DNA from 2 places in the Arenimonas aestuarii genome. Region 2 is predicted to be linked to the other one. Evidence: predicted binding sites of a transcription regulator. Region 2 holds the regulator's gene; the other holds the start of a gene.
What was found. Region 2 encodes HrcA, which represses chaperone genes, less so after heat shock. Its sites were predicted from a motif close to TTNGCACTCNNNNNNNNNGAGTGCNAA; they were not measured.
Positions count from the first base shown of each region.

Region 1: rpoH (RNA polymerase sigma factor RpoH) is a predicted target of HrcA. The motif match lies at 8,640-8,666, and genes of this name have one in related genera.

Region 1 covers NZ_BAAGTW010000006.1:409,851-425,855, reverse strand. Annotated here, with positions in the region: gene ACYVJH_RS11470 (DUF3667 domain-containing protein) at 1-1,187, shown strand, start outside; gene ACYVJH_RS11465 (DUF3106 domain-containing protein) at 1,206-2,687, opposite strand; gene ACYVJH_RS11460 (primosomal protein N') at 3,138-5,324, shown strand; gene ACYVJH_RS11455 (histidine kinase) at 5,335-6,987, opposite strand; gene ACYVJH_RS11450 (response regulator transcription factor) at 7,072-7,692, shown strand; gene rpoH (RNA polymerase sigma factor RpoH) at 7,753-8,628, opposite strand; gene ung (uracil-DNA glycosylase) at 8,753-9,484, opposite strand; gene ACYVJH_RS11435 (response regulator) at 9,486-10,328, opposite strand; gene ftsX (permease-like cell division protein FtsX) at 10,330-11,250, opposite strand; gene ftsE (cell division ATP-binding protein FtsE) at 11,310-11,996, opposite strand; gene rhlB (ATP-dependent RNA helicase RhlB) at 12,012-13,754, opposite strand; gene trxA (thioredoxin TrxA) at 13,927-14,253, shown strand; gene rho (transcription termination factor Rho) at 14,409-16,005, shown strand, end outside.
Region 2 covers NZ_BAAGTW010000004.1:360,901-376,905, forward strand. Annotated here, with positions in the region: gene ACYVJH_RS02535 (RnfH family protein) at 1-144, shown strand, start outside; gene ACYVJH_RS02540 (outer membrane protein assembly factor BamE) at 141-539, opposite strand; gene fur (ferric iron uptake transcriptional regulator) at 639-1,046, shown strand; gene recN (DNA repair protein RecN) at 1,049-2,722, opposite strand; gene hrcA (heat-inducible transcriptional repressor HrcA) at 2,869-3,915, shown strand; gene grpE (nucleotide exchange factor GrpE) at 3,961-4,479, shown strand; gene dnaK (molecular chaperone DnaK) at 4,580-6,502, shown strand; gene dnaJ (molecular chaperone DnaJ) at 6,638-7,762, shown strand; gene ACYVJH_RS02575 (M48 family metalloprotease) at 7,831-8,673, opposite strand; gene ACYVJH_RS02580 (SH3 domain-containing protein) at 8,670-9,203, opposite strand; gene ACYVJH_RS02585 (CHASE2 domain-containing protein) at 9,200-11,080, opposite strand; gene dapB (4-hydroxy-tetrahydrodipicolinate reductase) at 11,135-11,875, shown strand; gene carA (glutamine-hydrolyzing carbamoyl-phosphate synthase small subunit) at 12,023-13,147, shown strand; gene ACYVJH_RS02600 (S9 family peptidase) at 13,172-15,085, shown strand; gene ACYVJH_RS02605 (hypothetical protein) at 15,102-15,743, shown strand; gene carB (carbamoyl-phosphate synthase large subunit) at 15,751-16,005, shown strand, end outside.

The DNA.
Region 1 (16,005 bases), on a different contig from region 2:
AGCTGCTCGGCGAGCACTGTTACGCCTGCGGACAGCCGACCAAGGGCCTCGTGCGCCACTTCAGTTCGATCATCGGCGATTTCATGGATTCGGTTTTCGAGCTCGATTCGCGCATCTTGCGCACGCTCGGGCCGCTGCTGTTCAAACCGGGTTACCTGAGCCTGGAGTATTTCGCCGGCCGGCGGGTGCGCTACGTCAGCCCCGTTCGGCTCTTCGTGTTCCTGAGCCTGTTCGCCTTCTTCGCGGCGCAGCTGCGCTTCGACGCCGCCTTCGACGAGGACGGGCGGACCGCCGTCGAAGCCGTTGCCGACGACGAGGCCGGCGAGGCGGGCGCGGACACGGCGGACGGCACAACGACGGAACCCGGCGACGACCGCCAGCTGGCCAGCATGCGGCAGGCCATGACCGTTGCCGAGGTCGAGCGCCTGCGCGACCTGGCCTTGGCGGAGATCCAGCAGGCGCGCGCCGAAAAAACCGGCGTGGCCGGCGTCGATTTCGGCCTGGACATCAGCATGGACGTTGCCGAGGAAGCCGTGAAGGGCGAAGCCGCCAATCGCATCCGCCAGATCGAGGGTGCCCTGGCCGCCGGCGAGCAGGTCCCCCTGGGCCCGACCATCAACATGGACGAAGCCTTCTCCTTCAACGACAAACCCTGGCACCCGACCGAAAACCCGCTGGTCATCGACTGGCTGGGGGAAACCGGCAATCGCTGGGTCAACACCCAGATCGGGCGCGCCGGCGACAACGTCGAGCGCATCAAGAAGGATCCGAACCTGCTCAAGAACGCGTTCCTGTCGATGGTGCCGACGACGCTGTTCGTGCTGCTGCCGCTGTTCGCGGTGCTGCTCAAGGTCATCTACCTGTTCAAGAAGCGCATGTACATGGAACACCTCATCGTCGCCCTGCACAGCCACAGCTTCCTGTGCGGCAGCCTGTTGATGGTGGTTATCCTGGACGCGCTGTCGGAGTGGACCGCGGCCTGGGCCTGGCTATCGCGCCCCCTCGGCTGGCTGGAGATCGCCCTGCTGTGCTGGATGCCGATCTACCTGCTGCTTATGCAGAAGCGGGTCTACGGACAGGGCTGGATCCTGACGGTCATCAAGTACTGCGTGCTGGGCAGCTGCTACCTGGTGCTGATCAGCGTCGGCGCCACCTTCGCGCTGCTGGCCAGCCTGGTGAACATGTAGGCAGGCGACGGCCCGGCACTACCGGCCCAGGCGTTCGCGCACCAGGGCCTCGCGATCCTCCGCAGGTGCGTCGAGCAGTGCGCGGCGCAGGCGTTCGCGTTCGGCGGCGGGCAGCCGGCCTGCCAGCAGGGCGAGGTCGGCACGCGCCTGCGGGGACAGCGCCCGCAGCATCGCCAGCAGCGGCGGCCGCTGGTCCTGGGGCACATAGGCGAACAGCGGCTGCACCGGCGAGAACCAGTCACCCAGGGCCGGACCCAGCCACCACGGGTCGCGCGCCTGCGCCGGCAGGGCTTCGAAGGCTTCCCGGGCGGCGGTCTGTTCGGCGGCGCTGCTTCCTGCGAACGCGCTCGCGGTGGCGCGCACCCAGGCCTGTTCCTGCGCCGAGAGGCTGGCCCACGCGGCGAGGTGACCGCGGCGCGTGGCGCGGTCGGCGGCCGGCAGGTTGTCCCATTCGGCCTGGCGCTGGCGCAACTGCTCGCGCGAAAGGGCGTCCAGGGCCAGCCAGTGCCTGGCCTGGCCGATCAGCTGGCGCCGGGTGGCCGGATCAAGCCGGGGCCAGGTCGTGGCCAGGGGCGCCAGCAGGCTGCGCTGGTTGGCAGGCAAGGACGGGAAGGCGGGCTGGTCGCGCTCGGCGGGCCCGGGCGGCGGTACCGCGTCGAGCGCGGCATCAGGCTCGACCTCCGGCGGCGTGCCGTCGCGGGCCGCCAGCCAGCTCAGGAACGCCAAGTCGGCGGCCAGGCCGGCATCTTCCGGCCGGGCCAGCGCGGCATAGTCGGGATGGATCACCTGGTCGGCATCACCGGAGGCCGGCACGTCGGGCTGCGCCGGCGCTTCCGCGGGCAGGTCCTGGACGCTGCCAGGCAGCAGCGGGGCCGCCGGCTTCCAGAATGTGGCCGCGAAGGCGGCCGCCAGCGCGACCAGCGCCGCCCAGGCCAGGCGCCGCGGCCAGGGCGACCGCGGCGGCGTGACGGGTGCCGGCTCGTCCTCGTCGCGAAGGACCCGGCTGCGCAGCCCGGACAGCGCTTCGACATGGTGTGCCGGCAGCGTCTTCACCTGGCGGTGCAGGCGTTCGCGCAAATGCGCCAGCGCGGCGTAGCTGACACCCGCCTCGCCCAACTGCTGGAGCGCGCGCTGCAGGGCGAAGCGGTACGTCGGCTCGGCCACGCCCAGCACCTGGGCGGCGTGGATGAAGTCCAGGCCACCCACCAGGCGCAACAGCAGCGCGGCCCGCGGCCCGGCGCCCAGATGGGAGAGTTCGGGCTCCGGGGCCTGGCCGCCGGAAAGTTCGGCCTGCGCCAGCAGCAGCGACCAGAAGCCCGCCGGCCAGCCCGAGAGTGGCGTCACCGCCGACACCGACCGAAAGGCGCGCATGGCGCGCCCCACGGAAACCATGGCCTGCTCGTCGCTGCCCGACTGGACCTGGGCAAAGACGAAGGCGCGACGCTCTATGCCGCGCAGGAAGGCCGCCAGGGCCGGGGAGGGAGTCAGGGAAGCAGGCATCGGGGGGTCAGAATTCACCCCCTATTCTAGCCAGCGAGTGCCCCGAAACGCCGGTTGACATGTGGGAAATTCGCGCTCAGCCAAGCCCGGCGCGGCTTCCGGCGTGGAACGTTGTGCACAGCGGCAACCGGTGTCCGTGAATCCACGCCTTCACACCCCTGCGACGCCAGGTTACCGATTCGTGGCATATATAACCTATTGATTTACATTGAATATGTCAGCGTGGTTAAAAAATCGCCAACCCAAGGTGGGGGCCGTGGCCATGGGGGTGCGCACTGGTGGCCGCGCTCCCTTCCACAGACTTATCCACAAGAAATGTGGATAAAGGCGTTTCGTTTTTCTGAACAGTGGCTTACCTGTCCTTTGTGATGCATTTGGCAGCATTGCGTCGCAAGTCTCCTTTGTTCCACAACCCACAGTCGGAGCACGGTCGCAAGCTAGACTTCGCGGATGCCTTTTCCCCCTGACATCCTGCGCGTCGCCCTGCCGGTGCCGCTGCCGCGGGAATTCGACTACCTGCCGCCGGACGGCCAGGTGGCCGGGCCCGACTGGCTGGGCTGCCGGGTGCGGGTGCCGTTCGGGCGCGGCGGCGGCGAGCAGGTCGGCCTGGTGGTGGGCACGGGGCCGGGCAGCGGCGACCCGGACGCCCTCAAGGCCGCCCACGAGCGTCTCGATGCCGAGCCGCTGCTCCGGGGCGAACTGTTCGACAGCCTGCGCTGGGTGGCCGCCTACTACCACGCGCCGCTGGGCGAGGTGATCGCCACTGCCCTGCCGGCCGCCCTGCGGGCCGGCCAGCCCTTGCCGGACACCCGCCGCCACGGCTGGAGCGCCACGCCGGCCGGGCAAGAGGCGGCGGCCCGTCCCGGTCGCGATGGCCGCCCGCGACGGCTGCTGCTCGACTTGTGCGCCGGCCCGCGCGACGAAGACGAGCTCGACCAGCGTTCTCCCGGCTGGCGTGCCGCTGCGCGCGCGCTGGCCGAGCGGGGCCTGGCCGAACGGATCGTGCTCGAGGGCATCCAGGCGCCGCGTCCGGTCGCCGCGCCCGAACCCACGCCCGGCCAGGTGGCCGCCATGGAGGCCTTGCGCGCCGGCGAGGGGTTTCGGCCGGTGCTGCTCGAGGGCGTGACCGGCAGCGGCAAGACCGAGGTTTACCTGCAGGCCATCGCCGACTGCCTGGCCGCTGGGCGCCAGGCACTGGTGCTGGTGCCCGAGATCGGCCTGACACCGCAGGCACTGTCGCGATTCCGGGAGCGCCTTGGCGTGCCGGTGCTGGCGTTCCACTCCGGCCTGGGCGACGGCGAACGCGCGCGCGCCTGGGCCGACATGGCCAGCGGCCGGGCGCGGGTGTTGGTCGGTACCCGTTCGGCCGTGTTCTGCCCGCTGCCCGACGCCGGCCTGCTGGTCGTGGACGAAGAGCACGACGGGTCCTACAAACAACAGGACGGCGTGCGCTACCACGCCCGTGACCTGGCCCTGGTGCGCGGCAGCAAGCTGGGCGTTCCGGTGCTGCTGGGCAGCGCCACGCCGTCGCTGGAATCGCTGCACAACGCCCTCTCGGGCCGCTACCGGCACCTGCGCCTTGGCGAACGCGCCGGCGGCGCGCGGCCACCGGCGGTGCGCGTGCTCGACGTGCGCAAGCGCCCGCTGCGCGACGGCCTGTCCGAAGCCCTGCTCGAGGCCGTGGGCGCCTGCCTGGCACGCGGCGAACAAGCCCTGGTGTTCAAGAACCGGCGCGGCTACGCGCCGGTTCTCATCTGCCACGACTGCGGCTGGAGTGCGCACTGCGCCCGCTGCGATGCCGCCATGACCGTACACGCCGGCGGCCGCCGGCTCGTCTGCCACCACTGCGGCGCACGGGCAACGCCGCCCAACGCCTGCCCCGACTGTGCCAGCCTGGCGCTGCAGCCGCAGGGGGCCGGTACCGAGCGCCTGGAACAGGCCCTGGCCGCCCGCTTCCCCGAGGCTTGCCTGGTGCGCGTGGACCGGGAAACCACGCGTCGCCGAGATGCCCTGGAACACCACCTGGCCCGGCTTGGCGACGGGCCCGGCATCCTGGTCGGCACCCAGATCCTGGCCAAGGGCCACGACCTGCCGCGGCTCACGCTGGTGGCGGTGGTGGGCGTGGACGAGGGCCTGTTCAGCGCCGATTTCCGCGCGGGAGAAAAACTCGCCCAGCTGCTTATCCAGGTGGCCGGTCGCGCCGGTCGTGCCCGGCTGCCCGGGGAAGTGGTGCTGCAAACCCACCACCCCGACCATCCGCTGCTCGGAACGCTTCTCAACGGAGGCTACCCGGCGGTCGCCGCGCTGCAGCTTGCCGAACGCGAAGCCGCCGCCTTCCCGCCCTACGCCCACCTCGCCCTGCTGCGCGCCGAGGCCAGCACCGAGGCCGAGGTGCAGGGTTTCCTGCACGAGGCCCACGCGGCATTCGAAGGGCGCGAGGGCGTGCATGCCAACGGGCCGATGCCGGCACCGATGGCCCGCCGCGCCGGCAAGGCGCGCGGCCAGCTGCTGGTGGACGCCAGCCAGCGAAATGCCCTGCATGCCGCGCTGCGCGACTGGCTGCCGGCACTCCGGGCGCTGAAGTCGGCCCGGCGCGTGCGCTGGTCGCTCGACGTGGACCCAACCGACCTTTATTGACGAAGGCTGTTTATCTGCCGGTCCCCGGGGCGCCGTCTTCCTGTCGAACCATCAGGTGCAGGCGCAGGCCAGGCGAAAGCTGGTGCAGGTAGAGCGCCCCGTTGAGCGCGAGCACGCGATCGCGCATGCCGGTGATGCCGTTGCCGGGCAGCAGGCGATCGAGCCGGCCGAGGCCGTCGTCGCGGATGTCCAGGAACACCCAGAGCGCGCGGCGGCGCCGGCTGATGCGCAGCGTCAGCTGGCAGCGCCGGGCATCGGCGTGGCGCACGATGTTGGTCACCGCTTCCTGGGCCATGCGATAGACGGCCGTGGCGTGGGTGATATCTAGCTGCCCGAGCAGGCGGGCATCACCCTCCAGGCGTACGTCCATCCGCAGCCCCGCGTCCTGGGCGAGGCGCCGCACGCTGCCGCGATCGACCGCACCGAACAGTCCCAGCTGCTCCAGGCCCGCTGGCCGCAGGTCGGCGAGCACCCGGCCGATGTTGCGCTGCATGGTGCGGGTGATCTCGAGCAGCAGGTCGGCCATGCCGGGCCGGCCGGCGCTGGCCAGGTGCGGGGTGGCCAGCTTGAGGTGGGTTTGCAGTGCAGCCAGGTTCTGGCCGAACTCGTCGTGCAGCTCCCTGGCCAGGCGCTGGCGCTCGCTTTCCTCGAGCTGCAGGTTGCGCAGCGCGGCGACCTGCAGTTCGTCGAGCAAGCGGTGCTCTTGCCGGCGCGCCCGCACCAGGTCGGCGGCCTGGCGCCTGAAATCGTCCACCGAGGCACCGAACAGCAGGGTCAGCGCGCCAACCACGGCCACATAGGCCTGGCTGACGATCAGGCTAATGCGTGGGTTGCCCAGGGCTTCCTCGAGCGCCACCGCGGCGCTGATCAGGACAATGGCCGCCACTGCCCCGCGCCAGCCCTGCCAGAGCGTGAATACCACCACGGCGGCGACCAGCAGCAAGCGATAGAGTTCGGCGAACTCGGAGTCGGGGAATGCCAGGCCCAGCCACAGGTACAGCCCGGCCACCGGTCCCAGGATGGCGGCCGAGCGCACCAGCACCGCCAGCGACGGCGGCGCGTGCGGCGCCGACGGCGTGCAGGGCCAGTACGCCAGCGGCGCCACCAGCAGGATGCCGATGAAGTCGCCAAGCATGTGGCGCAGCAGCAGGTTGCCCAGCAGCGACGCGCGACTGGCCTCGCCGAACGGTGCCGCGCCCGCCAGTTCGCGCAGGTCCGGGCGCCAGGATTCCGGACTGGCCACGGCCACCACCACCTCGACCACCGCCATGCCGGCGGCGGCGACCAGCGCCGCGACATGGATCAGACCGATGCGCGACAGGCTGACTTCGGCGCCTGGCCGGATGTCCCAGGCCCGCAGCAGGATGACGCCCGACATGACCAGCAGGGGTTCGGCCACGGCGGTCAGCGGGCCGGTATGCGGATGCGAGACCATCGCCGCGGCCAGCGCCCAGGGCCACCAACGCCGCGGGAAACACCAAAGTGTGATGAACAGCAGACCGGTGCCGAGCTCCCAGTGGTAGAAATCCAGCGCCGCGATCCCCTGCAGCACCGCCGCGAACAACAGGCCGCCCAGGACCCCGGCCAACAGGTAGCGCGGGCGCGTCCAGGCCCAGGCCTGCACCTTGTTGACCATGTCCAGCGTCGGGATCCGTTTTCGCATTCGCCGCTAGCTTAGCGGTGCGAAATCGGCGCCGCTGGGAAATTTTCTCGCCGTTGTGCCTGACGGCTTTGCCAGACTGTCCGAATGCCACGCATCCTGCTCATCGATGACCACGCCATGGTGCGCGAGGGCTTCCGTCGCCTGCTCGAGGAGGCCGAAGGCTTCGAGGTGGTGGCCGAGGCCGGCACGCCGGGCGATGCGTTGGCCGCGGTCCGCGAACACGACCCTGACCTGGCCCTGGTCGACCTCAGCCTGGGTTTTCAGACCAGCGGGCTGGTGCTGCTGCTGCAATTGCACGAGTCGCACCCGCGCACGCGCTGCGTGGTATTGAGCATGCACGATGACCCGGGGCTGGTGGTGCGCGCGCTCGAACGCGGTGCCGCCGGCTACTTCAGCAAGGCCGTCGCCGCCGAAGAACTGATCGAGGGGCTGCGCCGCGTGATGAACGGCGAACGTGTGCTCAGCACCGACCTGGCACCGCCCAGGGCCGACGGCGAAGTATCCGCACTGACCCAGCGCGAGCGCGAAACGCTGCGCGGGCTGCTGTCCGGGCTTCCACCCAAGGTGGTTGCGGCAGCGCTCGGCATCAGCGACAAGACGCTCTACCGCCACCGCGCCAACCTGATGGAAAAGCTCGGCGCCCGGCATCCCGGCGAACTGGCGCGCATCGCCCGCGAGCGCGGGCTGCTGGTGGACCCGGACTGAGTCCGGAAACGACAACGGCCCCTCGCGGGGCCGTTGGTGGTGTTACATGCGGCGGCGTGCTCAGGCCGCGAACAGCGCCCGCATCTTCTTGAGCGCATTGGCCTCGACCTGGCGGATGCGTTCGGCGGAAACGCCGTATTCGTCGGCCAGTTCCTGCAGCGTGGCCTTGGGCTCACCCAGGAAGCGGCGCTTGAGGATGTCGCGCGAACGCTGGTCCAGGCCGGAAAGGCCTTCGCGCAGCAGTTCGAGCTGGTCGTCTTCGTGCGATTCGCGCTCGTAGGCCATTGCCGGGTCTTCGCCGCTGTCGCGCAGGTAGGCCACCGGCGACGGCGGGCCGTCTTCGTCGCCGTTGTCGGGCGCATCGAAGCCGATGTCGCGACCGGACAGGCGCGATTCCATTTCCAGGACCTCGCGCTTGGAGACGTTGAGGTCCTTGGCGACCGCGGTGACCTCGGCGTCGTTCATCCAGCCCAGGCGCTTCTTGGACTTGCGCAGGTTGAAGAACAGCTTGCGCTGCGCCTTGGTGGTGGCGACCTTGACGATGCGCCAGTTGCGCAGGATGAATTCGTGCATCTCGGCGCGCACCCAGTGCACGGCGAACGACACCAGGCGTACGCCCTGGTCGGGGTCGAAACGCTTGACCGCCTTCATCAGGCCGATGTTGCCTTCCTGGATCAGGTCGCCCATGCCCAGGCCGTAACCCTGGTAGCCCCGGGCCACGTGCACCACGAAACGCAGGTGCGACATCACCAGCGCCTTGGCGGCGTCGAGGTCTTCGTCGTCGCGATAGCTGCGGGCCAGGGCCTGCTCGTCTTCAACCGACAGCACCGGCACGCGGTTGACCGCGGCGATGTAGGCGTCGAGCGAACCCAGCGCGCTGGGGATCGGCAGGTTGTTTGCGATAAGGGCCGTGGTGGTCATGCGATCCTCGTTCATGGGTCCGGAGTTTAGCACTCGGGCAATAAGAGTGCTAAAGAGGCACAAAGTTCCCTGTCCGTTCCATGAATGGAACGACCTCTCCCCTGGCCGTTCCGCTGATCTGGGGTCGCCCGGGCCGGGTTCAAGGGCTGGCCGGGTCGGCCTGCGCCAGCAGGGCCTCCACCGCCGCCCGCGACGGCAGCGACCAATCCACCGGGGCCTTGCCGGCTACCTGCAGCCAGCGGTTGGCCTTGCTGAAGTGGCCGCAGCCCAGGAAACCCCGGTGCGCCGACAGCGGCGAGGGGTGCGGGGCCCGCAGCACGCAGTGCCGGCCCTGCAGCAGCTTGCCCTTGGCCTGGGCGTAGGCGCCCCAGAGCATGAACACCAGGCCTTCCTTTTCCCGGTCCAGCGCCTGGACGATGGCGTCGGTGAAGCCCTCCCAGCCCTTGCCCTGGTGCGAGCCGGCCCGGCCTTCCTCGACGGTGAGCACGGCATTGAGCAGCAGCACGCCCTGGCGGGCCCAGGGCAGCAGGCAGCCGTGGCCGGGCGGCGCATGGCCCTGGTCGGCCTGGATTTCCTTGTAGATGTTGACCAGCGACGGCGGCACCGGCACGCCCGGCAGTACCGAGAAACACAGGCCGTGGGCCTGGCCGGCCCCGTGGTAGGGGTCCTGGCCGAGGATGACCACCTTCACCTGGTCGAAAGGCGTGGCGTCGAGCGCGGAAAAAATGCGCGGGCCCGGCGGGAAGATGTGCTTGCCGGCTGCTTTTTCCTTACGCAGGAACGCCGACAATTCCTGCATGTCGGGGCGCTGCAGGTAGTCGCCGACCCGGGCCTTCCAGCCCGGTTCCAGGCGGACGCGGTCCCCGGCCACCCTATTTGCCGAGCTTTGCCCGCAGCAGCCGGCCAACCCGCAGCTGGAACAGCAGCTTGGTGACCAGAAGGCGTTCTTCGATGGGCTTTTGCACCAGGTCGTTGGCGCCGGCGCGGAGCAGGTCGCTCTGGTTGGACGGGTTGGCGTCGCCGGTCATCACCAGCACCGGCAGCAGGCCCTTCACGTAGCCGAACTCCTCGCGGATGGACTTGAGCAGGTCCTTGCCGGTCAGTTCGCCCTTCAGGTAGACGTCGGTCAGCACCACGTCCGGGCCCGGCACCTTGCCCTGCGCGCGGGCCGTTTCCAGGTGGGCGATGGCGTCCTCGACGCCGGTGGCGTGGGTGACGGTGAGCCCGTGCTTTTCCAGCATGCGCCGGGTGGCCATGGCGACCACGCGGCTGTCCTCGACGTAGAGCACTTCGCCGCCGGCCTCGGATTCGGGGGCCACGTAACCCTTGATGAAGGCCGCCAGGGCGTTGAAGCCCAGCGACTTGTCGAAATAGTCGGTGACGTCGTCGCTGATCGAGCGGCTCTCCAGGCGCTCCTGCACATCGCCGGAGACCACGATGATCGGGATGTAGGCCTGGGGCGTGTGCTCGCGCAGGTAACGCGCCAGGTCCAGGCCATCCATGTCGGGCAGGCGCAGGGCCATGGTGACCAGGTTCACCGCGCCGGCCTGCAGGGCGGCCTTGGCCTCCTCGCCGGTTTCGCAGCCGACGAACTCCATGTCGGGCAGCTGCTGGCGCAGGACGCCTTCGATCATCTTGCGCACGACCTTGGAGCCGTCCACGACCATGATGCGCGGGCTGGAGGTGTCGAAGCTTTTGAAACTCGGGTTGCTCATGTCACACGTCCGTAGGACGGGTCCGACGTAGATGATGCCCGGTTGCGAGCCACGCGCCCAGCCACCCCATCGCCGCGGCGCCCAGGAGCAGGGCCGCAGTGCCCCGCCAACCCGGCCCGGAAAGGGCGAACTGGCTGCCGTAACTGGCCACCAGCGCGGTCAGGCGGCCCTGCAGCAGGACGCCGGCAGCCGCCAGCAGCACCAGCGCCAGCGTGCCCGCGGCCAGGCCATACCAGGCGCCCAGGTACAGAAACGGCCGGCGAACGAAGCCATCGGTGGCGCCCAGGTGCTGGAGCACGGCGATTTCCTCGCTGCGCGCGCCGATGTCCAGCCGCACCGTATTGCCCACCACCAGCAGCACGCCCAGGCCCAGCAGCACGGCCACCACCTGCACCACGCGCTCGCCGAAGGCCAGCCAGGCGGTGAGGCGCTGGCGCCAGAGGGCGTCGTGCTGCACCACTTCGGCCTCGGGCAGGGCACGCAGGGCGTCGGCCAGGGCGCTGCCGTCGTCGTCGCCGGCCGGCGACACCACCAGCACGTAGGGCAGCGGGTTGCCTTCAAGCACCTCGAGGGCGCCGGCGAGGTCGCTCATTTCGCGGAATTCAGCCAGGCCGTCGTCGGGCGTGCGCACGGCCACCGCGGTGACGTCGGGACGGGCGCGCAGTTCTTCCGACAGTGCTTCGACCCGTTCGCCGTCGATGTCGACGTTCAGGAACACACCGATGTCGCGCGATTCGCTCACCGTGCCGGAAAAACGCTCCAGGTTGCCCAGCGCCAGCGCCAGGCCCAAAGGCAAAGCGATGGCCACGGCCATCACGCCCACGGTCAGGCTGGTGGCCACCGGTCGCTGCAGCAGGCGGCCGAGGCTGGAGAACAGGGAATACAGGTGCTGTTCGCGCCAGGCGCGCAGGCGCGCGCCCAGCCCCCCGGACTTGACCCGCTCGGCGGCGGCGGGACGCGGGCGATTCTCGACCTTGGCGTTCACGCCGCCAGGTCCTCGGGCGAGATGTCGTCCACCAGCTTGCCGTGGTCGAGCACCAGCACACGCTGGCGCATGCGCTTGACCAGGGCCAGGTCGTGGCTGGCGATGATCACGGTGGTGCCGGACGCCGGCAGCGCGGCGAAGAGCTGCATGATTTCGGCCGCCAGCTGCGGGTCGAGGTTGCCGGTGGGTTCGTCGGCGACCAGCAGCTGAGGCTGGGCGACCAGGGCGCGGGCGATGCCCACGCGCTGCTGCTCACCGGTGGAAAGCTGCAGCGGCAATGCGCGTTCGCGGTCGCCCAGGCCGACCTTGTCGAGCACGGTGCGCACGCGCTTGCCGACTTCCGAACGCGGCGTGCCGGCGATCAGCAAAGGCAGGGCGACGTTGTCGAAAACGCTGCGGTCGGTCAGCAGGCGGTGGTCCTGGAACACCACGCCGACCTGGCGCCGGTGCAGCGGCACCTTGCGGCCGCGCACCTTGGCCAGGTTGCGTTCGTTCACCAGCACCGTGCCCCGGCTTGGGCGCTCGGACAGGTGCACCAGGCGCAGCAGGGTCGACTTGCCGGCGCCCGAGTGGCCGGTGACGAAAAGCATTTCGCCTTCCTCCACCGCGAAGCTGACGTCGCTCAGCGCCGGCGCGCTGCCGGCGTAGGTCTTGGTGACGTTGTCGAAACGCAGCAGGGCCATGCGGGCGCGGGGCGGTCAGTGTTTGCCGGGCGGATTGCGCTTGACCAGGCTGCTCAGGCCCGCCTTGATGCGACCGAGCAGGGACGGCTTGGCCTCACCGCCGGGCTTGGTGGCCGGCTTGGCGTCGGGCTTCTTGCGGGCCGGCTCCTTGCGCGGGGCGTCGCCACGCGGCGCGGCGGCACCGGCCTCGGCGCCGGCTTCGCCGACCGGGCGACCCCGGCGACGGCGACGGCGCTTGCGGGCCGGCGCGTTCGGATCTTCCTGCATCGGCGACGACGGCGCCGGACGACGGGCCGGACGCTCGACGCCGGCTTCGGCCGGCGCGGTCGGGCTGGCCACGGGCGCGCCTTCGGAACCCTCGGCCTCGACCGGACGGCGCTCGCGGCGCGGACCGGCGCCGGCACCACGGCCGCCACCACCCGAACGGCTGCCTTCGCGGCCACCCGTCCGGCTGCCGGAACGACTGCCGCCACGGCGTTCGTCCTCGGCGGCCTTGGCCTCGCGGACTTCGCGGTAGATGGCGCTGACGCTTTCGGTTTCGCCGGCCTCGTCGCCTTCGACCGGACGCGGCGTGCGCGGCATGGGAATGAGCAGTTCGGCGGTGACCTGCTCGACCGGCAGCTTCTGTTCGATGTAGGCCTCGATGTCGGGCAGCGACATGGCGTAACGCTCGCAGGCGAAGCTGATCGCGTCGCCTTCGGCACCCAGGCGCGCGGTGCGGCCGATGCGGTGCACGTAGTCCTCGGCGTCGAACGGCAGGTCGTAGTTGTAGACATGCGACACGCCGTCGATGTGCAGGCCGCGGGCGGCGACGTCGGTGGCCACCAGCAGGTCCAGCTGGCCCTTCTGGAAGCGGCCCAGCAGGGTTTCGCGCTTTTTCTGCGGCACGTCGCCCGACAGCACGCCGACGCGGAAGCCGGCGCGTTCGAGCGCCTTGGCCACGCGCTCGACCCAGACCTTGGTGTTCACGAACACCATGGTGCGCTGGCCTTCGCTGCGGGTGAGCAGGCCGATCAGCAGCGGGATCTTTTCTTCGTCCGACGGCAGGTACACACGCTGCCGCACCCGGGCGGCGGTGATCGTCTCGGTTTCGACGACCAGCTTCTCGGGTTCGTTCATGTGTTCGTAGGCCAGCTCCAGCACGCGGTGGCTGAGCGTGGCGCTGAACAGCAGGGTCTGGCGTTCAGTGCGGATCGGCATGCGCCGCAGCAGGAAGCGGATGTCCTTGATGAAGCCCAGGTCGAACATGCGGTCGGCTTCGTCGAGCACGCAGACCTCGCAGGCGTGCAGGGACACGACTTTGTGCTGCTTGACGTAGTCGATCAGGCGGCCCGGGGTGGCGATGATGACGTCCACGCCCTGCTGCAGCAGCTCGCGCTGCTTGTCGTAGTCGACACCGCCGTAGACCAGGGCGAAGCGCAGGCCCAGGTCGGAGCCGAACTTCACGGCGTCCTTGTGGATCTGGATGGCCAGTTCGCGGGTGGGGGCGAGGATGAGGGCGCGCGGGTCTTCGGGCTTGCGGTCAGCCAGGGCCGGGCGGGTCAGCAGCCGGTTCATCAGCGCGACCAGGAAGGCCAGGGTCTTGCCGGTGCCGGTCTGGGCCTGGCCGGCGACGTCACCGCCCGGCAGGGCGATCGGCAGGGTCAGGGCCTGGATGGGGGTGCAGCGGGTGAAGCCTGCGGATTCGAGGCCGGCCTGGAGGTCAGGATGCAGCTCGAAACTGGAAAAAGCGATATCGGTCAGTGGTTTGTCGGACATGTAGGTCTCTGGTTGCGCGTCTCTGCGCTTGCGCGGCCTGGCCGGGGGGTCGCAAACTGCCCTGAACCCGGGGCCGCCGATGGCGGTTGATTTACCGTTCGAAGCGCCCCAGTTTACCCCAACGGCAGGCCCGACCGGGCCGCCACCTTCAAGTAAATCAGGAGTTTGACGCATGAGCGACCAGGTGCTTCATGTGGGTGACACCGACTTCGAGGCCCAGGTGCTCCAGTCCGATACCCCGGTGCTGGTGGATTTCTGGGCCGAGTGGTGCGGTCCCTGCAAGATGATCGGCCCGATGGTGGACGAGTTGGCCGACACGTACGCCGGCAAGGTCAAGGTGGTGAAACTCAACATCGACCACAACCCGCAGGTGCCGCGCCAGTACGCCGTGCGCGGCATCCCGACCCTGATGCTGTTCAAGGACGGCAAGGTGCACGCCACCCAGGTCGGCGCGGTGGGCAAGGCCCAGCTCGCGCAGTTCGTCGACAAGGCGCTTTGACGCGTCCCGCCCCGGTCCCCCGGGGCCCCGCGGGGGCCGGGCGCTTGTCGCGCCGCCCCCCGCGGTGTTAGTTTGAAGGTCATTCGGGCGCCCTGGGCGCCGATGTCTTGCCATACCCCCTTCCTCCCCACGCTCGCGTTCGCGAGGTGAATCCTGTGTCCGAAAACGAAACCGACTCCGGCGCCAGCGCCGAGAAGCGTCCGCGCAAATCGCGCGCCGCAAATCCCAACAACGACGCTCCGTCCGCCGATTCCCCGGCAGCGGCGCCCGTGCCTGTCTCGGCACCGGCCCCCGAGCGCGCCAAGGCTGAACCTGCTGCTTCCGGCGATGCCGGCGGCGGTGGCGGCCAGGGCGGCGGCGGTGGCCAGTCCGGAGGCGGCCAGTCCAGTGGCGGCCAGGGCGGCAACGACGACGGCGGCCAGCAGGGCGGCGGCGACGGTGGCCCCCAGGGCGGCGGCGACCGCGGCCGCGAAGGCCGACGCAACCGGCGCGACCGATTCCGCGACAAGCGCGACCGCTTCAAGGGCCGCGAAGGCGGCGGCGGTGGCGGTGGCATGCCCGGCGACGACGAAGGCAATGCCAATGGCGGCAACGGCGGCCAGAACGAGCGCCCGCTGCCCCAGCTGCCGCCCGACTTCCCGGTCTACAGCCTCAACGACCTCAAGCGCATGCCGGCCTTCAAGCTGCTCGAGATCGCCGACAAGCTGGGCCTGCACGAAGGCGTGGCGCGCATGCGCAAGCAGGACGTCACCTTCGCCCTGCTCAAGGTGCTCACCCGCCACCCGCAGGGCGTGGCCGGCGACGGCGTGCTGGAAATCCTGCCCGACGGTTACGGTTTCCTGCGCTCGGACGACGCCAGCTACCTGGCCGGCCCGGACGACGTCTACATCTCGCCCAGCCAGATCCGCCGCTTCAACCTGCGCACCGGCGACGAAATTTCCGGCCGCATCCGCAGCCCGAAGGAAGGCGAGCGTTATGTCGCCCTCAACATCGTGGACACCATCAACGGCGAACCGCCGGAGGCGTCCAAGGGCAAGGTGCTGTTCGAGAACCTCACCCCGCTGTTCCCGCGCGTGCGCTTCAAGCTCGAGCGCGGCAATGGCTCGTCCGAGGACATCACCGGCCGCGTGATGGACCTGATGTCGCCGATCGGCAAGGGCCAGCGCGCCCTGATCGTGTCGCCGCCCAAGGCCGGCAAGACCGTGCTGATGCAGAACGTGGCCCAGGCCATCATCCACAACCACCCGGACGTGCATCTGATCGTGCTGCTGATCGACGAGCGGCCCGAGGAAGTCACCGAAATGCAGCGCACCGTGCGCGGCGAGGTCATTTCCTCGACCTTCGACGAGCCGGCCGCGCGCCACGTGCAGGTCGCCGAGATGGTGATCGAGCGCGCCAAGCGCCTGGTCGAGCACAAGCGCGACGTCGTCATCATGCTCGACTCGATCACCCGCCTGGCCCGCGCCTACAACACCGTGGTGCCCAGCTCGGGCAAGGTGCTCACCGGTGGCGTCGACGCCAATGCCCTGCACCGCCCGAAGCGCTTCTTCGGCGCGGCCCGCAACGTCGAGGAAGGCGGCTCGCTGACGATCATCGCGACCACGCTGGTGGAAACCGGCTCGAAGATGGACGAGGTGATCTACGAAGAGTTCAAGGGCACGGGCAACTCCGAAGTGCACCTGGACCGCCGCATCGCCGAAAAGCGCGTCTACCCGGCCATCAACATCAACCGCTCCGGCACCCGCCGCGAGG
Region 2 (16,005 bases):
GTGGTGGATCCGGAGTGCCTGGCGATCTTCGGCCGGGCGGTGACGCCGGGCGAGGCGCTGCGCGACGGCGACCGCGTCGAGGTGCTGCGGCCGCTGCTGATCGACCCGATGCAGGCCCGGCGGCGCCGGGCGCGCGACGCTTAGCCGCCGCTGGGCGGACGGCGCGGCTTGTCCTTGTCGCGGGCGAGGTTGCCGAAGCGGCGCATCTCGGCGGCCAGTTCGGTGTCGGCCTCGGGGAAATATTCGCCTTCCCAGCGCGCCAGCGAATCACCTTCGAACCACAGCGTGAGGTTCTTGATTTCCGTGTCGCCGGTGCGGCGGCGTTCGGTGGCGACGTAGTCCCAGCGCGACTGGTTGAACGGATCGGCCAGCGGCGGTGAACCGAGCAGGCTGAATACCTGCCCGCGGCTCAGGCCGACCTGCAGCTGTTCGACGTTCCGGGTCTCGAGCAGGTTGCCCTGGAAGACGGGCTGTCGATAGACGATGCCGCAGCCGGCGATCAGGGTGGTGGCGAGCAGGAGCGTGAAAGCCTTGCGCATTGCGTGGGTATCCGGGACTGTCCGGGCCCGATGATACACTACGGCCCGGCGACGCCAGCCATGGCCACGCACCGCGACGCCAGGCATTCAGGAGACGACATGGAATCCCAGGACCTGCGCAAGGCCGGACTCAAGGTTACCCACCCGCGCATGCGCATCCTCGACGTGCTCGAGTCAACCGGGCGCAAGCACCTGACCGCCGAGGATATCTACCGCCAGTTGCTCGACAACGGCGACGACATCGGCCTGGCGACGGTGTACCGGGTGCTCACCCAGTTCGAATCGGCCGGCCTGGTGCTCAAGCACAACTTCGAGGGCGGCCAGGCGGTATACGAACTCGACCACGGCCAGCACCACGACCACATGGTGGACGTGGACACCGGCAAGGTCATCGAGTTCACCAGCCCGGAAATCGAGCGCCTGCAGCACGACATCGCCGCCAAGCACGGCTACGACATCGAGGACCACTCGCTGGTGCTCTACGTCCGCGCCCGAAAGAAGAAATAACGCTATCTGGGATTGGCCCGCGCCAGCAGCTGGCGGGCGTTGGCGCGCACTTCCTTGGTGATCTCGACGCCGCCCAGCATGCGGGCGAGCTCTTCGATGCGGGCCTGTTCCGAAAGCGCTTCGACCTGGCTGTGGGTGCTGTCGCCTTCGACCGCCTTGCTGACCCGGTAATGCTGGTGGCCCTGGGCCGCCACCTGGGGCAGGTGGGTGACGCACAGCACCTGGCGCTCGCCGCCCAGGGCCCGCAGCTTCTGGCCCACCACCTCGGCGACGGCACCGCCGATGCCGGTATCGACTTCGTCGAAGACCATCGTCGGCACGGCGTCGAAGCCCAGGGCCGCGACTTCGATGGCCAGGCTGATGCGCGCCAGTTCGCCGCCCGAGGCGACCTTGCGCAGCGCCCGCGGCGGCTGGCCGGGATTGGCGGAAACCAGGAACTCGCAGCGTTCGGCGCCCTGCGGCGTCGGGCGGGTGGTGTCCAGTGGCTCCAGGGCAACGGTGAACACGCCGCCCCCCATGCCCAGTTCGGCCATCAGGCTGGCCACGGCCTCGCCCAACTGGCTGGCCGCACGTGCCCGGGCCTGGCCCAGGCGGGCGGCGGTTTCATTCCATTCGCGGGCGGCGGCCTCGCGCTCGCGGCCCAGTCGCGCGGCACGCTCGCCGGCCCCGGCCAGGCCGTCGAGTTCGGCCTGCAGCTGGTCGCGGCGCTCGGCCAGCTCGTCCAGCGGCACGCGGTGCTTGCGGGCGAGGTCGTGCAGGCGGGTGAGGCGGTCTTCCAGCGCACGCAGGCGGTCGGGGTCGAGGTCGAAGTCGTCGTGAAGGCCTTCGATGCCGGCCGCGGCCTCGGCCAGCTGGATGCCGGCCGATTCGAGCAGGGAAAGCACCTCGGCCAGCCGCGGTTCGTCGCCGGCCAGGCGGGCCAGTTCGGCCTGGGTCTGGTGCAGCAGGCGCTGCAGGGACAGGCCTTCGTCGCCGGCCAGGCGGGCCAGGGCGACTTCGCAGCCCTGCAGCAGGCCGGCGGCGTTGGCCTGGCGGCGGTGCGCGGCGGCCAGTTCTTCCAGTGATTCCGGGTCCAGGGTCTCGGCGGACAGTTCCTGGACCTGGTGTTCGAGCCAGGCCAGGCGCTCGCCGACGTCGCCGGCGCGGGCCAGGTCGGCCAGCTCGCGGTCGATGCCGGCCCAGCGGCGGGCGGTCTCGCGCACGGCCTCGAGCAGCGGGCCGTGCCGGCCGAAGGCGTCGAGCAGGGCCAGCTGCTGGCCGCGGTCGAGCAGGGCCTGGTGTTCGTGCTGGCCGTGGATTTCCACCAGCAGGCCGCCCAGGGCCGAGAGCTGGCCCAGCGTGGCCGGGCGGCCGTTGATCCAGGCCCGCGAGCCGCCGTCGGCGCGCATGACCCGGCGCAGCTGGCAGGCATCGCCGTCGTCGAGTTCGTTCTCGCGCAGCCAGGCCAGCGCCGCCGGGGCGTCGCCCAGGTCGAATTCGGCCGCCAGCTCGGCGCGCTCGGCGCCATGGCGAACCACGCCGGCGTCGGCGCGGGCACCGGTGAGCCACATCAGAGCGTCCACCAGCAGCGACTTGCCGGCGCCGGTTTCGCCCGAGACCACGGTCATGCCCGGCCCGAAGGCCAGTTCCGCACGGCTGACGACGGCAAAATCCTGGAGGGTGAGGTGGCTGAGCATGCTGGCGGCGATTCTGCCTGAAAGCCCGAGCTTCGGCTGCCCCTGTCTCAGGGAACAAGACGCGGGCCCACCCGGTGGTGGGTAGGGCTTCGCCCCGGTCGGCGCCATGCCTTGCGCCGGGGCGCCGGCGGCCTTATCTATGGGCCATGGACTTCGACCTCGACCCACGCGCCCGGCGCCTGCTGCGTACCCTGATCGCCCAGCACATCCGCGACGGCGAACCCGTGGGCTCGCGCACGCTGGCCAAGCGCTCGGGCCTGGACGTCAGCCCGGCCACCATCCGCAACATCATGTCCGACCTGGAGGAAATCGGCCTGGTGTCGGCGCCGCACACGTCCGCCGGGCGCATTCCGACGGCCCAGGGCTACCGGGTCTTCGTCGACAGCCTGTTGCCGATGAAGCCGCTGCATGACGCCGAGGTCCAGCAACTTCGGGCCCTGTTGCCGGCCGGTGCCGGCACCCAGGCCCTGTTGTCGAACACCAGCGAACTGCTGTCGGCGATGAGCCAGTTCGTCGGCGTCGTCACCGTGCCCCAGCGCAGCCAGTTCGCCTTCCGCCACATCGATTTCGTGCCGCTCGACGGCCAGCGCATCCTGGTGATCCTGGTCTTCACCGACAACGAGGTGCAGAACCGCATCATCAGCCCGCGCCGGACCTACACCCCGTCCGAGCTCGAGCAGACCGCGAACTACCTCAACAGCCATTTCGCCGGCCAGCCGCTGGCCGAGATCCGGACCCGGCTGCTGCGCGACCTGCGCGCTACCCGCAGCGAGATGGAGCAGCTCCTGTCGGCCGCCGTCGAACTTTCGGAACAGGCGCTGGGCGGGGGTTCCATGCCCGAAGACATGCTGCTGGCCGGCCAGACCCGGCTGATGGGCGTGCAGGACCTGTCCGACATGGAGCGCCTGCGCGACCTGTTCGAGGCCTTTTCCCGAAAGCGCGAGATCCTGCAGCTGCTCGAGGGCACGCTCAAGGCCCAGGGCGTTCGGGTTTTCATCGGCGAGGAAACCGGCCTGGCCCAGCTCGACGCCTGCACCGTGGTCACCGCGCCCTACCACGCCCAGGGCAAGGTCCTGGGCGTGCTGGGCGTCATCGGGCCCACCCGGATGGCCTACGAGCGGGTGATCCCGATGGTCCAGGCCACCGCCGACCTGCTCGGTGCCGCCTTGAATCCCGAGCCGCCGGCCCCATAGGGGTATCCGACCCCCGCCGGACGCGGGGAAGCCACCGGATATCCCATGCAAAACCAGAACCCGAACCCGGACGCGCAGGCGCCCGACGACGCCGTCGAATTGGACACCGATTCCCTGGCCAACGAGCTCGAGCAGCTGCGTTCGGCCCTGGGCGACCTTCGCGAAGAGGCCCTGCGCGAGCGCGCCGAGCTCGACAACCAGCGCAAGCGCCTGGCCCGCGACGTCGACCAGGCCCGCCGTTTCGCCAACGAAAAGCTGCTCTCGCAGCTGCTGCCCGTGCTCGACAGCCTCGAAGCCGGGCTCAAGGCCGCCGGCGACGCCACCGGCCCGCTCAAGGACGGCCTGGAGCTGACCCTGCGCCAGCTGCTCAAGGTGGGCGAGGACAACGGCCTGGCCCAGATCAATCCCGAAGGCGAGGCCTTCGACCCCGAGTGGCACCAGGCCATCAGCCAGCTTGAGTCCCCCGGGGCCGAGCCGGGCAGCGTCCTGCAGGTCTTCCAGAAGGGCTACGCCCTGAACGAACGCTTGCTGCGACCGGCCCTGGTGGTGGTCGCCGCCGGCTGAGGGCTTCACGCCCCTTGAACACCCCGCGGCGGGCCCCATCTACCGAACATCCGCGGCCGCCGCCGCCAACACAGATACTGATCCTTCAGGGAGTAACACCATGGGCAAGATCATCGGCATCGACCTGGGCACCACCAACAGCTGCGTTTCCGTGATGGAAGGCGGCGTGGCCAAGGTCATCGAAAACTCCGAGGGCGACCGCACCACGCCTTCCATCGTCGCCTTCACCAAGGACGGCGAAGTCATCGTTGGCGCCTCGGCCAAGCGCCAGGCGGTCACCAACCCCAAGAACACCTTCTACGCCGTCAAGCGCCTGATCGGCCGCAAGTTCACCGACGCCGAAGTCAAGAAGGACCTCGACCTGGTGCCCTACGGCATCCTCGCCCATGAAAACGGCGATGCCTGGGTGCAGACCGCCGACGGCAAGAAGATGGCGCCGCAGGAAATCTCGGCCAAGGTGCTCGAGAAGATGAAGAAGACCGCCGAAGCCTACCTGGGCGAGACGGTCAGCGAAGCCGTGATCACCGTGCCGGCCTACTTCAACGACAGCCAGCGCCAGGCGACCAAGGACGCCGGCCGCATCGCCGGCCTGGACGTCAAGCGCATCATCAACGAGCCGACCGCGGCTGCGCTGGCCTACGGCATGGACAAGAAGGGCGGCGACCGCAAGATCGCGGTCTACGACCTGGGCGGCGGCACCTTCGACGTCTCGATCATCGAGATCGCCGAAATCGACGGCGAGAAGCAGTTCGAAGTGCTGGCCACCAACGGCGACACCTTCCTGGGTGGCGAAGACTTCGACGCCCGCGTCATCGACTACCTGGTCGACGAGTTCAACAAGGAGCAGGGCATCGACCTGCGCAAGGACCCGCTGGCCCTGCAGCGCCTGAAGGACGCCGCCGAGCGCGCCAAGATCGAGCTCTCGTCGAACCAGCAGACCGAAGTGAACCTGCCGTACGTCACGGCCGATGCCTCGGGCCCGAAGCACCTGAACATCAAGCTCACCCGCGCCAAGCTCGAGGCGCTGGTGGACGACCTGATCAAGAAGACCATCGAACCGTGCCGCGTGGCGCTCAATGACGCCGGCCTGCGCGCCAGCGACATCGGCGACGTCATCCTGGTCGGTGGCCAGACCCGCATGCCCAAGGTCAAGGCCGCGGTTGCGGAGTTCTTCGGCAAGGACCCGCGCCAGGACGTCAATCCCGACGAGGCCGTCGCCATCGGCGCCGCGGTCCAGGGCGGCGTGCTCGCCGGCACCGTCAAGGACGTGCTGCTGCTCGACGTCACCCCGCTGAGCCTGGGCATCGAGACCCTGGGCGGCGTGATGACCAAGATCATCGAGAAGAACACCACCATCCCGACCAAGGCGTCGCAGGTGTTCTCGACCGCCGAGGACAACCAGTCGGCCGTCACCGTGCACGTGCTGCAGGGCGAGCGCGAACAGGCCCGCTTCAACAAGTCGCTGGCAAAGTTCGACCTTTCGGGTATCGACGCCGCGCCGCGTGGCATGCCGCAGGTCGAGGTGTCCTTCGACATCGACGCCAACGGCATCCTGCACGTGTCGGCCAAGGACAAGAAGACCGGCAAGGAGCAGAAGGTCGAGATCAAGGCCGGTTCGGGCCTGAGCGAGGAAGAGATCGCGCAGATGGTGCGCGACGCCGAGGCGCACCGCGAAGAGGACAAGAAGTTCCACGAGCTGGTGACCGCGCGCAATGCCGCTGACGGCCTGATCCACGCCACCCGCACCGCCATCACCGAGCACGGTTCCAAGGTGCCCGGCGAGCAGCTGGCCGGCATCGAGACCGCGCTGTCCGAGCTCGAGACCGCGATGAAGGGTGACGACAAGGCCCAGATCGAGGCCAAGACCCAGTCGCTGCAGCAGGCGGCGCAGTCGCTTTACGCGGCGGCCGCCGGTGGCCAGGAAGGCGCGCCCGAGGGCGGCGCCGACGCGGGCCCGCAGGCGCAGGCCGAGGACGTGGTGGACGCCGAGTTCACCGAGGTCAAGGACGATGACAAGAAGTGATTATTCCTGCCGTGCCTGCGGCACGGCGGAATAATTGCCGCGGTTGGAGCCTCACGTTCGTGAGGCTCAACGCCGGCGGGGGCGGGTCACGAAGGTGGCTCGTCCCGATCGTTTTAGGGACAGGCTGGGGATTCGATGAGCAAGCGTGATTACTACGAAGTGCTGGGGGTTTCCCGCAGCGTGTCCGAGGATGAGCTGAAGAAGGCTTACCGGCGCGCGGCGCAGAAGTTCCACCCGGATCGCAATCCCGGGGACAAGGCCGCCGAAGCCAACTTCAAGGAGGCCAAGGAGGCCTATGAAGTGCTGTCGGACGGCGGCAAGCGCCGCATCTACGACCAGCATGGCCACGCCGCGTTCGAGAACGGCATGGGCGGCGGCAACCCGGGCGGCGGTTTTCACGACGTCAACGACATCTTCGGCGACATCTTCGGCGACATCTTTGGTGGCGGGCGCCAGCGTGGCCCGCGCCGCGGCGCCGACCTGCGCTACGTGGTCGAACTCGACCTCGAGGAAGCCGTGTTCGGCGTCGACAAGCGCATCGAGGTGCCGACCCTGGTGGCCTGCACGCCCTGCAATGGCAGTGGCTCTGAAGACGGCAAGGTCGAGACCTGCAGCACCTGCCGCGGTCGTGGCCAGGTCCGCATGCAGCGCGGCATCTTCGCCGTCCAGCAGGCCTGTCCGGCCTGCGGTGGCCGCGGCCAGACCATCGCCAAGCCCTGCAAGACCTGTCACGGCAATGGCCGCGTGCAGGACGAAAAGGTGCTGCAGGTGAAGATCCCGGCGGGCGTCGACACCGGCGACCGCATCCGCCTGGCCGGTGAAGGCGAGGCCGGCCCCCCCGGGTCGCAGCCGGGCGACCTTTACGTGGAGGTGGGCGTGCGCGAGCACCCCATCTTCCAGCGCGACGGCAACGATCTGTATTGCGAAGTGCCGGTGCGTTTCTCGCAGGCGGCGCTGGGCGCCGACATCGTCGTGCCCACGCTCGAGGGCGAGGCACTTATCAAGGTTCCGCACGGGACCCAGACCGGCAAACTGTTCCGCCTGCGCGGCAAGGGCGTCAAATCGGTGCGCAGCCACGGCACCGGCGACCTGCTGTGCCGGGTGGTGGTGGAAACCCCGGTCAACCTGACGGCGCGCCAGCGCGAATTGCTCAAGGACTTCGATTCCACCTTCGATGGCGAACACGGCGCCCGGCATTCGCCGCGCTCGAGCGGGTTCCTGGACGGCGTGAAGTCCTTCTGGGACCGCATGACGTCCTGAGGCCGCAAGCCCGCACCAAAAAACAAGGGCGCCCTGGGCGCCCTTGTTGTTTCAGGGACTGACGGGTTTTACTGCGCGGGCCGCACCATGCGCGCCGGCGGCTCGTTCACCGCGTAGGCCTCGAGCTTGTCGCCCACCACCGTTTCCAGGTGTTCGATGCGGCTTACCGGGGTCGGATGGGTGGAGAACATCAGCGCGACGCCAACATCGTCGGCCTTGGTGCCGTCCAGGGTGTGCAGCACGGTCGCCAGCGCGTAGGGGTTGTAGCCGCCGCGGGCCGAAATGACCATGCCGTGCACGTCGGCCTGGTGTTCGTCGCCCTTGTCCAGGCCACGCACGAAGATCTCGGTGCCGGCCTGGAAGGCCTTCTGGCCGAACATCCGCACGGCCTGGCTGTCGCTCCGGCCGGCCGCTTCACCGGCCAGTTCCGTGGCAAAAGCGGTGCCCATTTGCTTCTTGATGGCCTTCACCTGGTGGCGTTCGACCACGTGGGCGATTTCGTGCGAAAGCACGGCGGCCAGTTCGGCCTCGTCGCGCAGGCGGTCGTACAGGCCCTGGGTGATCAGGATGGTGCCACCGGGCAGGGCGAAGGCATTGACGTCGGTGCTGTCCATCACGCCGAAGCGCCAGGGCAGGTTCGGGCGCTCGGTCTGCAGCGCCAGCCACAGGCCGACCCGGTTCACGTACTGCTGCATGGCCTCGTCGCGCACCAGCGGGCGGGCGGCCAGCAGGCGGGCGGCGATGCCCCGGCCGAGCTCGATTTCGTCCTCGTCGGTGATCGGTGCGCTGGCATCGGCGGCCTTCTTGCCGAACTTGAAGAGCTTTTCCGCGTCACCGAGGCGACCGAAGCCGGCGGCGGGAGACGCCAGGGCCAACGCGACCAGTGCGGCCAGGAAATGTCTGGGTTTCATCGCTGCTTCCTCCGGCTGCGGCGGTCGGACTTGGGGTAGTCGACCTGGTGGGCTTCGAGGCTGGCGGACGTCGCGAACAGCCGGGCGTCGTCGGGCGCGACGGCCAGCTGGTCGAGCATTTGGACCTCGGAAGGCGCCGAGCCGGCATTGCGAAGTTTTTCCGGCGACAGGCCCTTGACGCCGGTGCTGACGGTATTGCCGCTCGATCCGGTGAGGAAGGCCGCCGCCAGCTGGTTGCCGCCACCGGCCTTCTTGCCGTCGGACGTGCCGGTGCGCAGGTTCAGCACCCGCACCCAGCCCTCCTGGCCCTCGGCGTTCTTGACCCCGGCCCAGGCGCCGTTGCGATCGGTGATGTCCACGGGCGCCTTGGCGCCCAGCTTGGCCACCACGTCGGCCGAGCCCAGGGGTTCGCTGCGCATTTCGGTGGCACGCAGGGTCGTGGCGGACTCGGCGAAGGCCAGCCCGCTGGCCAGGGTGGCGGCCAGCGCCAGCGCCAGCCGGGGAGTGGGGTACCTGCGTTGTGTTCTCACGGCGTGCCTCCTGCTCGGGATTGATCGGTGTTGCGTACCGGCTCGTAGAGCTCGACCGGCTTTTCGCGGCCCTTGACCTTGAATTGTCCGCGGTGGATGAATTTAAAACGGGAATTGTTGCCGCAAGCGGACTTCGTGGCGCCCGAAACCAGGATCCGGGCAACGCCCTTGGTGGTGCCCTCGATGCGGCTGCCCAGGTTCACGGTGTCGCCGATGGCGGTGTATTCCATGCGCGTGTCGCTGCCCAGGAAGCCCACCACGGCAGGGCCGGTATGCAGGCCGATGCCGACGTCGAAGTCGCCCAGGCCCTCGCCGTTGGCGGCCAGTTCGCGCTTGAACTCGTCCAGGGCCAGGGCCATGTCGAGCGCCGCCTCCACGGCCTTCGACGCATGCCCCGGCGTCTGTGTCGGAGCATTCCAGAAGGCCATGATCGCGTCGCCGATGAATTTGTCCAGGGTGCCGCCGTGCCGGAAGATCACCTCGACCTGGCGGCTGAAATAGCGGTTGAGCAGGTCCACCACCTGTTCCGGCGTGCGTGTCTCCGACAGCGTCGTGAAGCCGCGGATGTCGGAGAACAGGATGGTGATCTCGCGCGCCTCGGGCTTGCGTCCGCGGTCGAGTTCACCACTTTCGACCAGGCCCTCGACCACGCGCGGGTCCAGGAAGCGTCCGAAGATGCCGATCGTGGCCTCGCGCTGGCGGCGCTCGAGCCACTGCGATTCCACCGTGAGAAGGCCGTAGCCGACCCAGGCCAGCGCCAGCGCCGCGCCCACCGGCAGGTACAGGTTGGCGTCGAACGCGAACCAGGCGGCGGCCAGGGCGGCCAGGCTGGCTGCCCCCAGTCCCAGCCCCGACTGCAGCGGGCTGGCGCGCCGGTAGAAGGCCAGGGCCGTGCCCCCGGCCAGGACCAGCAGCAGGGGCCAGCGCGCGGGCCAGTCGCTGAGCCAGTCGCCGGCGCGCAGGTTGGCGACGGCGGTGGCGATGATGTGCGGACCGGGCGTGTGCTGGCCCAGCGGTGTTGGCCGGTTTTCATGCATGCCCGGCGCGGTGGCCGCCACCAGCACGATCTTGCCGGCCAGGGTCGGGGCGATTTGCGGCTCGCGCTGTTCCAGGTCCGTGAACAGGTCCAGGTAGGAGACCGTTGCCGGCGGCTGGCCGAACCAGTGCAGGCGGATGCGCTCCCGGTCGGGCAGGGCGGTGCCGGAAAAGCGGGCCAGGTTGGCGGCCATCGAGTGCAGGTGCCAGCCGGCGATGTCCTGGTAGATGCGCGCGTGCCGGCCGGTGCCGTCGCGGTCGGCTTCGAAGTTGATCAGCCCGCCGCGCCAGTTTTCCTCCGGCAAGGCCGCGGGCACCAGCAGCGTGGCCCTGGCATCAGGGTCCGCGCCGGCGGTTCTTTCGGCACCGAAGCTGGGCGGCAGCAGCGCCAATGGGGCCTGGTTGCCATCGACCAGGCGCAGCGAGGCGAAGAACAGGTTGTCCTGGCTGGATACGACCTCCTGGAAGGCGAGGTCACTATCGATGCCCAGCTTGTCGACTTCGTTGAACATGATGTCGAAGGCGACGGCCTTGGGCGCATGCGGCGCCAGGCCGGCGAGCAGCTCGGCGTGGATCGCGCGCGGCCAGGGCCAGTTGCCGGCGATTTCCTGGAGTTCATCCAGGCTCTTCTGGTCGATCGCCACCACCACGATGTCGCCGGGTGGAATACGCGACTGGGCATGTTTGGCCAGCAGCCAGTCGCCCAGCCGGTCGTCGACGCGATCCAGGGCCCCTGTGAGGTGCAATACCAGCGCCAGCACGGCCAGGGCCAGCAGCGGCAGCCGGATGGGCACATGGCGGGCGGAAGTCGTCCGCGACGGGACGGCGGCGCGTTCAGGCATGGCCGCGAGTGTAGCCGTTTGCCAGCGCCGGGCGCTTTCCGCTAGCGTCCGGCCATGGAAGAACCGCTCCCCATCCGCATCCTCATCCACGGCGCCAGCGGGCGCATGGGCCGCGCGCTGCTGCGCCTGGTCGCCGAACGGCCCGAACTGCAGCTGGTCGCCGCCGTTTCGCGCAGCGGCCAGCCGCTGGCGGAGGCGCCGGCCGGGGTGCCGGTGCTGCCGGTCGGGAAACTGGCCGAGGCGCCCGATTACGACCTGGCCATCGATTTCAGCCTGCCCGAAGGCTTCGGGCCGCTGGTCGCGGCCTGCCGGGCCAAGGGCGCCGGCCTGGTCAGCGGCACCACGGGGCTGTCCGACGCCCAGGTGGCGGCCATGGACGAGGCCTCGGAGCTCGTGCCGGTGCTGTGGTCGGCGAATTTCAGCGTCGGCGTGGCGGTGCTGCGGGCCCTGGTGCACCAGGCGGCAGCCGCGCTGCCAGGCTGGGACGCCGATATCGTCGAGTCCCACCACACCCAGAAGAAGGACGCGCCGTCGGGCACCGCGCTGTCGCTGGGCCAGGCGGTGGAGCAGGGCCGGGGCAGCCCGCCGCATTACGCCAGCCTGCGCTGCGGCGACATCGTCGGCGAACACCTGGTCCAGCTCACCGGCCCCGGCGAGCGCCTGGAGCTGGTGCACCGCGCCAGCAACCGCGACATCTTCGCCCGCGGCGCCCTGGAGGCCGCGGTGAGGCTGTCCGGGCGGGGTCCGGGCCGCTACGACTTCGGTGACCTGCTGCTGGCAGGCGGTCGGACCTAGGCCGGCGCACGCGGCGTTTCCCTTTTGGGGCCGGTGTCGCTAAACTTCCGGCTCGCCTGAACCCTCATCCGTACGGACATGGTCCTGCCCAGTCCGCGGGTGTTCGCACACCCGGCGAACGGGTTCCCCCAAGCAAGGCGATAGCCCGTGAACCAACCCGCAATCCTCGCGCTCGAAGACGGCACTGTATTCGAGGGCATCTCCGTAGGCGCCACCGGCAGCCGTACTGGCGAAGTGGTGTTCAACACCGCCATGACCGGCTACCAGGAGATCGTCACCGATCCGTCCTATGCCCGGCAGCTGGTCACCCTGACCTACCCGCACATCGGCAATACCGGCTTCACGGCCCAGGACGACGAGGCCGAAAAGCCCTGGGCGTCCGGCCTGATCGTGCGCGACGTGCCACGCCGCCCCAGCAACTGGCGCAGCCAGGCCTCGTTGCCTGAATGGCTGTCGGCCCGGGGCGTGGTGGCCATCGCCGGCATCGACACCCGCAGGCTGACCCGCCTGCTGCGCGACCGTGGCGCCCAGAACGGCTGCCTGGTCGCCGGCGACATCGACCGCGACGCCGCCATCGAGGCCGCCCGCAAGTTCCCTGGCCTCAAGGGCATGGACCTGGCCAAGGAAGTCTGCACCCGCGAGCGCTACAGCTGGACCGAAGGCTCGCTGGACCTCGATGCCAATGAATTCGCGCGCTTCGAGCCGCGTTTCCACGTCGTGGCCTACGACTTCGGCGTCAAGCGCAACATCCTGCGCATGCTGGCCGACCGTGGCTGCCGGGTCACCGTGGTGCCGGCGCAGACGCCGGCCGCCCAGGTGCTGGCGGAGAAGCCCGACGGCGTCTTCCTGTCCAATGGCCCCGGTGACCCGGAGCCCTGCGACTACGCCATCGCCGCCATCCGCGAAGTGCTGGCGGCGAAGGTGCCGACCTTTGGCATCTGCCTGGGCCACCAGTTGCTCGGTCTGGCCGCCGGTGCCCGCACCATGAAGATGAAGTTCGGCCACCACGGCGCCAACCACCCGGTCATCGACCTCGACTCCCAGCGGGTGATGATCACCAGCCAGAACCATGGTTTCGCGATCGACGAGGCCAGCCTGCCGGCCGGCGTCAGGATCACCCATCGTTCGCTTTTCGACGGATCCAACCAGGGCATCGAGCTGGCCGACGCCCCGGCATTCAGCTTCCAGGGTCACCCGGAAGCCAGTCCCGGCCCGCGCGACGTGGCCGGACTGTTCGACAAATTCGCCAGCATGATGTCAGCCAGGGGCTGACCTTAAATTTCGGGGAAGGAAACCATGCGTATTTTCGGGAAACTGCTGCTCACCGCGATGCTTGCCTTGCCGGCGCTCGCGCTGGCGAAGCCGCCGCAGCTGCCGGTCGGCGACTTCTTCAAGGATCCGGAGTTCACCTCCGTGTCGCTGTCGCCCAGCGGCAAGTACATCACCGTGTCGGTGCCCCAGGGCGACCGCACCGTGCTGGCGGCCTTCGAGGTCGACGGCATGAAGCTGGTGGGCAAGTGGGACTACGGCGAAAAGAAGCACATCGACCGGGTCAGCTGGGTCAGCGACGAGCGGTTCTTCCTCTATGTTTCGCGAAAGGTGGGACGTTTTGACGCCCGCGTAGGCAATCCCGACGTGTACGCCAGCAATGTCGACGGCACCAAGCGCATCGACATCCCCAACGGTGGCACCTACACCATCGTGGACAAGGTCTGGGAAGACCCGTCCAACGTGCTCGTTGTCCGTTCGGTCGACTCGGCGTTCCTCTCCAAGCTCAACGTCAACACCGGGCGCATCACCACCGTGGCCAGCGCGCCGCTGCGCATGGGCACCTTCATCCTCGACCACGAGGGCGAGGTGCGTTACGCCGTCGGGCAGGACGAAGAGGGCATCCGCGTCACCCTTCGCCGCAAGGACGATGGCTGGGAAGTCCGGAACCGCGCCGGGCTGGGCGACCCGATCCGCCGGCCCCTGGGTTTCAACGCCGAAAACACCGCGGTCGTCTTCGCCAAGAGCGACAAGGGCGAGCCGACCCGCCTGGTCCTGGCCGACCCGTCGGGCGGCGAGGAAACGCTGCTCTCGAGCAATCCCAACGTGGATCCGAACGGCGTGCTCCCCAGCAGCGATGAACGCGACATCCTGGCCGTCAGCTACCTCGACGGACTGCCGGGTTACAACTTCATCAATCCCGAGCACCCGGAGTCGAAGACTTATGCGGGCCTGATCAACGCGTTCCCGCAGCATGCGGTGCGCTTCGACGGCATCAGCCGCGATGGCCGCCTGGTCCTGTTCCGCACCTACAGCGACGTCGATCCCGGCGCCTATTACCTGTTCGACCGCCAGACCGGCCGGGCGCAGTTCCTGCTTGCCTCGCGCGACTGGATCGATCCCGAGCAGATGTCGCCGATGGATCCCATCGTCGTCACCGCGCGGGACGGCCGCAAGCTGCATGGTTACCTGACCATTCCCGTGAATTCCGATGGCCGCGACCTGCCGCTGATCCTGCACCCGCATGGTGGTCCCCACGGGCCGCGCGACGAGTGGGGCTTCAATCCCGAAGTGCAGTTCCTCGCCAATCGCGGTTATGCGGTCCTGCAGATCAACTTCCGTGGATCCGGTGGTTACGGCGACGAATTCCAGGGCGCCGGTTACCGCAACTGGGGCACCACGATGATCGACGACATGACCGACGCCGTGAACTGGGTGGTAGGACAGGGCATCGCCGACAAGAACCGGATGTGCACCTATGGCGCGTCCTATGGTGGTTATGCGGCCCTGCAAAGCGTCGTCCGCGAACCGGACATGTACAAGTGCGCCATCGGCTACGTGGGCCTGTACAGCATGTCGCTGTGGATGAAGGACAGCGACGTGGCGGAGAGCGAGTACGGCCGCAATTACCAGCGCGACGTGTTCCCTGAAACCGAGTCGGGCCGCGCCCTCCAGTCCCCCGCTTTCAACGTCGACCGCATCAAGGCCGCGGTGATGCTGGTGCACGGCGCCAAGGATCCGCGCGTGCCGATCTCCCAGTACGACTTCTTGCTCGACCGGCTGGAAAAGGCGGGCAAGCCGCCCGAGGTCAGGATCGTCGAGGATAAGGAAGGCCACGGCTTCTACGACTACGACAACCAGGTCGAGCTCTATACCGCCATGGAGGCCTTCCTGGACAAGCACACCCGTCCGGGCGCCAAGGCCCCGGCCGACGCCCCCTGAACGACAGGAGCCGCCCATGACCCCGCGCCTGACTTCCCTGCTGCTTGCCACCCTGCTGGCCGTCTTGCCCTCGTTCGCCGCCGCGACCGGGGCAGGGCGGGTCGACCGCCTCACCGACCTGGCGGTGCAGGCGATGCCGATGCACCTGGTGTTCGGACACTTCGCGGACCGCGACCCGCACTGGCCGGTGCAGGAAAAACCCGACGTCCTCGACGCCGGGCAGCTGGCCTGCCTGCGCGGCGAGCTCAGTTCCGCCGGTTACCGCCGGGTGATGCGCAAGAAGGTGCAGGAGTTCGCCGGGCAGGGCAACGAGACCATGGACCGGTCGATCCGCCTCATGGAATCGGGGGCGGCCCGGACGATGGGCACGCTGGTGATGGCCGGCGTGCAGCAGGAAATCACCGGCCGCAAGGTCGACGAAGCCGAAATCCTGAGCGCCAGCCGTCCGGAGGAGCTGCAGGCTTTCATGGAGTTCATGACCGATCCCGGGCATGCGGCCCTGCGCCGCGTGATCGGCATTGGCGATGCCTTCGACGCCGGCAGCAGCGTCGAGGAAAACAACACGCGCGGCGAGAAGGTGGGCGAGGATCTCGCCACCCGGCTCATCCTTGGCGGCATGGGCCGCTGCGACATCCCCACATCCGTGCTGTTCAACTGAGCCCACCATGCCCAAGCGTAACGACCTCAAGACCATCCTGATCATTGGCGCCGGACCGATCGTCATCGGCCAGGCCTGCGAGTTCGACTACTCGGGGGCCCAGGCCTGCAAGGCCTTGCGTGACGAAGGCTACCGGGTGGTGCTGGTGAATTCGAATCCGGCGACGATCATGACCGACCCGGACATGGCCGACGCCGTCTACATCGAGCCGATCAACCCGGCCACGGTCGAGCGCATCATCGCCAAGGAAAAACCCGACGCG